Bremerella alba: one gene and its partner. The main gene of each other region encodes a partner of the protein of the gene in region 2 in a complex. Links are inferred from orthologs where the notes say so. Each region holds a gene or a part of one and is shown on either strand. Other genes may lie near its edges. The genes, in order: mnmG and HOV93_RS04240.

The links.
Region 1: the proteins of HOV93_RS04240 (region 2) and mnmG are in contact, whole or in part, in a solved structure (PDB 9HIP), measured with the Escherichia coli proteins. The link is inferred for Bremerella alba from one-to-one orthologs.

Annotation. Positions count from the first base shown.
Region 1 is NZ_JABRWO010000010.1:597-3,842, forward strand. Bases 45-2,965 are described here. They hold mnmG (tRNA uridine-5-carboxymethylaminomethyl(34) synthesis enzyme MnmG), read right to left. Parts: upstream 2,464-2,965; coding sequence 625-2,463; downstream 45-624. Other genes in these bases: HOV93_RS17195 (response regulator), read right to left, coding at 45-194; HOV93_RS17205 (phosphorylase family protein), read left to right, coding at 2,656-2,965. Outside these bases: more of HOV93_RS17195, read right to left, coding at 1-44; more of HOV93_RS17205, read left to right, coding at 2,966-3,246. UniProt on the Escherichia coli protein: NAD-binding protein involved in the addition of a carboxymethylaminomethyl (cmnm) group at the wobble position (U34) of certain tRNAs, forming tRNA-cmnm(5)s(2)U34.
Region 2 is NZ_JABRWO010000002.1:261,215-264,422, forward strand. The notes cover bases 102-2,984. They hold HOV93_RS04240 (tRNA modification GTPase), read left to right. Parts: upstream 102-808; coding sequence 809-2,161; downstream 2,162-2,984. Other genes in these bases: HOV93_RS04235 (YidC/Oxa1 family insertase periplasmic-domain containing protein), read left to right, coding at 102-674; HOV93_RS04245 (Gfo/Idh/MocA family protein), read left to right, coding at 2,430-2,984. Also shown: more of HOV93_RS04235, read left to right, coding at 1-101; more of HOV93_RS04245, read left to right, coding at 2,985-3,208. UniProt on the Escherichia coli protein: Exhibits a very high intrinsic GTPase hydrolysis rate. Involved in the addition of a carboxymethylaminomethyl (cmnm) group at the wobble position (U34) of certain tRNAs, forming tRNA-cmnm(5)s(2)U34.

The DNA of each region.
Region 1 (3,246 bases), on a different replicon or contig from region 2:
CCACTTTCCAGGGCATCGGTAGGGATGCCGTTCTCGCGCATAAAGTTGTAAAGCTGATCACGCGGGATGCGTCGAAATCGGCTGCCTGGAACGCGAAATCCTTTCAACTGTCCCGAGTCGAAACAACGAATGATGGTCTGTTGACTGACCTTGCAGATCTTCGCTGCTTCACCGGTGGTAAAGACTGTTTTCATGTGCCTGTCATCCTATCCCTAGCGTGTTCGGCTACCAATGCGATAAGTGAGTTTGGAGGCCGCCACGATCATTTGAGCATCCTCGCGCTCCGCGCATCCGTGTCAAACGAGTACATCCCGTTTAAAACTCTAATTCTCTGGAAGGTGTGTAATCGTTGCACCCCACGATAAATGAGTATTTCCGCTCTTCATCCGGATGTACCCTGTTTACCGAATTTGCCAGATGCCGGAATTATACTGTCCTAGATTGCCACGTCAAGATTGATGTCGATGGCGTAAGTTTAGATACGACAACACGTTGTGACACAAAGTGAAACGCGGTCAATATTTTGCCTAATCACAATCCAGAAGCTTTCAAGGGGAAGCGATCCGGAATTTGGGCACTTTGTGAAGACATGCTAGTGATAGCAACTCTATCAGTATCCCCAAGTTAGGAGGATTTCGACCCCATCCGTCCGTCGAGATAAACCAGAAGCAAAGCGATATCAGAGGGGGTGATTCCACTGATACGTTCGGCCTGGGCAACCGAGGTTGGGCGAATCTGGCAGAGCTTTTCGCGGGCCTCGTTCCGCATTTGAGTAAGTCGCGTAAAGTCAAACGTTTCCGGAATTCGTTTATGAGAAAGCCGTTTTTGCCGCTCGACCTCGACCTGCTGACGTGCGATATAGCCCTCGTAGCGGATGTCGTAAGTCACCTGCAAAGCCGCTTCCGCCGTGATCTCTTGCAGGGAAGGCGCTAATTCGCAGACTTGTTCCCACGACGAATCATTCCGCTTCAGGATGTTCGCCAGAAGATTTCCTTGGTGGCGAGTGCTTCCAAGAATTTCCATCGCCGTATCGATCTGTTGCATCTTTTGAGTAAGAACTTCCCGGCGATGCGGTGGGATCAGGCCGCGATCATAAGCCAGCGGGGTCAGGCGGCGGTCGGCGTTGTCTTGACGAAGCATCAAGCGGTGCTCGGCCCGGCTGGTAAACATTCGATATGGTTCGTCAACACCGGTGGTCACCAGATCGTCGATCAGCACACCGATATAGGCTTGTTCGCGGCCCAGCACCAATGGATCTTCGCCGCGACCCTCTAGTGCCGCGTTGATGCCGGCCATCAACCCTTGGGCGGCGGCTTCCTCGTAGCCGGTTGTTCCGTTGATTTGACCGGCGAAATAGAGCCCGGTGATCTCCTTGGTTTGTAGAGAAGGCCACAATTGGTCAGGAGGACAGAAATCGTATTCGACTGCGTATCCATACCGCATGATCTGAGCGTTTTCGAGACCTGGGATCAGCTTGAACATCTCGTCTTGGACGTCTCGCGGTAAGCTGGTCGAGATCCCGTTGACGTAGACTTCTCGGGTGTTGAACCCTTCCGGTTCCAGGAATAACTGATGCCGGTCTTTATCCGCAAAGCGAACGACTTTGTCCTCGATGCTGGGGCAATAACGTGGTCCACGCGAATCGATTTGCCCGCTGTACATGGGCGCACGGTTCAGGTTGGCCCGGATGAGGTCGTGCACCTTGTCGTTGGTATAGGTGATATGACACGGCATCTGCTCAAGGTTGAGCTTTTCCGTTAAGTAAGAGAATGCCTGGGGTTCGTCGTCACCAGGTTGAAGTTCGGTTTGTTCAAAGTCGATGGAATTGAAATTTATACGAGCTGGCGTCCCGGTCTTGAAACGATCGAGTCGGAAGCCGAGTCGATTCAGGGCGCTGCTAATACCGCTGGAGGTTCCCTCGCCCCCGCGACCACCAGGCGTTTTGGTTTCGCCGGTGTGCATGATTGCTGAAAGAAACGTGCCGGTGGTCAGCACGACGCGTGACGCACGGTAGATCGCTCCACCATGTACGCTCACGCCGATGATGCGTTGTTTTCCGTCTACTTCCTCGGTCAGCAGGTCGCTGACTATCTCTTGCCTTAGGTCTAAGTTTGCTTGGTCTTCAACGGCCAGTTTGACCCACCACTGGTACGCTTTCTTGTCGGCTTGGGCCCGAGGACTGTGCATCGCGGGCCCTTTGCGGCGATTTAACAGTCGAAACTGAATGCCGGTAGCGTCGATGGCCTGACCCATGATGCCACCCATGGCATCGATTTCTCGTACGATCTGCCCCTTGGCGATGCCGCCGATGGCCGGGTTACAGCTCATTTGGGCTACTGTATCGAGATTGGTCGTTAGAAGTGCCGTTTTCGCCCCTAAACGCGCAGCGGCCATCGCTGCCTCGGTACCTGCGTGCCCGGCTCCAACGACAATTACGTCATATTGATAACGACACTCCGACATCTAATCACCTTGCAATCAACCTGCTTTATGAGCGAAGCTTGTATTGTAGATGCCTCTGCGGTCGATCGCGAAGGGGCGAAACTCTAGTTTTCAGATTGAAGTGTTCAGTTTTCACCCAGAGAAAGCCAGAACAGCCGACAATTGCGGTGCACCACATCTGAAAACGGAACACTTCTGACTGAAAACCATCCCATGCTCCTACGCTACCTCGTTTCCAACTTTCTCCAGCAACAAGGCCAAACGGTGGTTCGGGACTTCGTCTCGCAGCAACTGGCCGAACACAATGCCGAGGAGGTTGCCCCAGAAGATATTCCCCAACCAGATGTCGTCGTTCTGTTTGCTTTGGGGGTCGAGTCGGCCGGTTTCAAGGAGTCACTCGATTCTCCGACTCCGGTGAAGATGGAGAAGCGAACTGTTACCGTGGGTAAGCTTGGTGATCGTGTCGTGGGAATCGTAGAGACAGGCGTCGGTCGTAAAACGGCAGGGGCAGTCGCTCGGGATGTGATCGATATCATCAGGCCGAAGTGGATTGTTTCGGCCGGGTTTGCCGGCGGGCTCGTCTCGGATTTGAAACGGGGGCATGTCGTCATGGCCAACTGCGTCGGGGATTTGGATGGGAATGATATCAGCATTCCGCTTAACCTGACGACCGAGCAAGTTGAAGCAACCCAGGGCCTGGCCAGCGGCAAACTGCTAACAGTCGACCGAATCATCCGCACCGTCGAAGAGAAGCGAGAACTGGGTGAAAAGCACACCGCTGTGGCGGTCGATATGGAGACCCTG
Region 2 (3,208 bases):
GTGCGATGCACCCGATCAGCCGCAAGCAGGCCAAGAACATGCAGATTCAACAGGCCCTGGCACCTGAAATTAAACGCATCAGCGACCAGTACAAGGACGACCCCGAAGGTCGTCTCAAAGCCCAGCAAGACCTGTTCAAGAAGCATAAGTTCAACCCGGTAGGTGGCTGCTTGATGATGTTCATCCAGTTGCCGATCTTCCTGGGGCTTTACCGAGCTTTGGCGGTCGACTTCCAACTGCGGCAAGCGCCGCTGATTCCCGGCCTGGCGTGGTGCTCGAACTTGGCTGCTCCGGATCAACTGCTGTACTGGGGCGACTGGATGCCAGAGTTCCTCTCGCGTCCGACCGGTTTCCCGAGCTTGGGGCCTTACCTCAATATCTTGCCGCTGATCACCGTGGCATTGTTTTTGGTGCAGCAAAAGTTGTTCATGCCGCCACCGCAAGATGAACAACAGGCGATGCAGCAGCGAATCATGACCGTCATGATGGTCTTCATGGGCGTCATGTTCTTTAAAGTCCCTTCGGGCCTGTGTCTTTACTTCATCACTTCCAGCCTCTGGGGCATCGTCGAACGGAAGCTGCTTCCCAAGCCGAAGAACATCCCCGTGGTGATCGAGGCGAAGAAAGAAGCCATCAAACAGCCGAAGATCCGTCAGGCGAAAAAGAAGAAGTAGCTTTCAGAGGGTGCCACTGTTGGACGAACCAGCAGTGGCACTGAATCACTTTATTTATGGGTGTTCATCGGTGCTGTCCGTGGTCACTCTTCTTCTCGGGGGCTAATCCGACTTAAGTCGAAAGGACAGAGTCGTTGGACCTGGAACAAACGATCGTTGCGATTTCGTCCGCGCCGGGCATTGGCAGCCGATCGATCGTCCGCTTAAGTGGCGAGGACGCCGTCCGCATCGCGTTGAGTATCACGACACAACCGAACGAGACGTCATTCAATACCTCGCAGGTCGTGCCTCGCGAGATCTGCCTACCTGGCGAGCGAAAACTGACAGCCGACTTTTGGATCTGGCCCACTTCGCGCAGCTATACGAAACAGCCGCAGGTCGAGATTCACCTGCCGGGAAGCCGAGCCATCGCCGATCTGGTACTGCTCGACTTGCGCCGCGCTAACGCCCGCCTGGCCCAACCGGGCGAGTTCACCATGCGGGCCTTTCTGGCAGGCCGACTCGATCTGACCCAAGCCGAAGCCGTGCTGGGTGTGATCGACGCCAACGGCGAGCAGCGTTTTCAAGCGGCGCTGCGGCAGCTATCCGGCGGACTGTCTGGCCCGCTACAAGCCGCGCGCAACGACTTAATCGAACTGTTGGCACTGTTGGAAGCAGGTCTCGATTTCGTCGAAGAAGACATCGAGTTCATCGAGATGGAAGAACTGCGGATGCGTGTTACCCAGATTCACGATTCGCTGGCAAAGCTCCGCGATCAAATCCGATCGCGGACGACAAACCAGTCGATTCCCAAGGTGGTGCTTCTCGGTCTGCCCAATGCCGGCAAAAGTAGCTTGTTCAATGCGCTGGCCGGATCGGACGAGGCCATCACCTCTCCAATCTCTGGGACGACGCGTGACTTCATCACCCGGAAGGTCTGTTGGGAGAACATCGATCTCGAGTTAGTCGATACGGCCGGACACGAAGCGTTCGAGGATGGTGATGTAATCCGAAAATTCATGGCCGACCAAACCCGATTTGCCACTGAAGATTGTGACCTCGGAATCCTATGTGTCGATGCCGAAGTAGGAATAACGGATCAAGATCGTGAACTCTGCGCAAGAATCCCGGTCGATCAGTCCCTTATGGTCGCGACGAAGTGTGATACGCCCGAACCAGTAAGCCCAGAATTTGCCGCGCATGCGACCAGTGCCAGAACAGGTAGTGGTGTCCCAGGCCTCCAAAAGGCAATCGTAGCGAAACTTACGGAGCTACAGCTTACCGCAGACGCAATGGTGCCCAGTTCGGCAATCCGCTGCCTGGGGGCCATCGAACAGACGCTTGGGGCGCTTACCACCTGTTTGGATGGCATCTCGGGATATCAATCTGAAGAGTTGATTGCTTCTGAGATTCGTTACGCCATCTCGCAGCTTGCCGAAGTGGTAGGTGCTGTCTACACCGATGACATTCTGGACGTCATCTTTTCCCGATTTTGCATTGGAAAATAGTCCGAATATCTTGGTTTTCTGTGCCGGGTTTTATTGCATAAAGTGTACCTAATCGCTAAGTTGACAACATAGGCAACACGTGAGGGGTCTGTACCTAGCGTGCTGTCATGGTTGAGATGTCGCCAAATCCTACCACCTTGGTTTCCTTTCCAGCCTTTCCTTTTTTAGTCAATCACCGCTTCTTCGGCCCGGCCCGCTTTGTATTTCTTTCTTGAGCACCCGGCCCACTAGAAGCGACGGATTCGCAATTCAACGAGGAGATTAGTACATGCGTTCCAACCAGAATCGTCGTAACTTCATGAAGCTGACGGCAGCCGCCGGTGCTGGCTTCTGGGCTGCTGCTGGCGTGCAGGCCCAAGATACGAAATCCCCCAATGAGAAGATCAACTTCGCCAGCATCGGTATCGGTGGTAAAGGTTCGAGCGACTCGAATGATGCTGGCCGCGCTGGCAACATGGTAGCGATTGTTGACATCGATAAAGAACGTCTGGAACAAGCGGGTGCCCGCTTCCCCGGCGCAAAGAGCTACACCGATTACCGCGAAATGCTGACTGAAATGGGCGACAAGGTCGACGCCGTTACTGTCAGTACCCCAGACCACTCGCACGCTCCGGCTTCCGCCATGGCGATGAAGATGGGCAAGCATTGCTTCACGCAGAAGCCGCTGACCCACAGCATCTGGGAAGCACGTCGCCTGGGCGAAATCGCCAAGGAAAACAAAGTTGTTACTCAGATGGGTAACCAAGGTACTGCCGAACGCGGTGTTCGTCGTGCTGCGGAACTGATCCAAGGTGGCGCGATTGGCAATGTGAACGAAGTTCACGTTTGGACCAACCGCCCAGTGTGGCCGCAAGGTGTCGCCAAGCCAGAAACACAGCCAGTTCCTGAATCGCTTGATTGGGAAATGTTCATCGGTCCGGCTCCTTACCGTGAATACGCCGATGCTTATCACCCATTCAAATGGCGTGGTTGGTGGGACTTCGGTACCGGTGCTTTGGGCGACATGGCTTGCCATACGTTCAACATGGCCTTCATGGGCTTGAACCT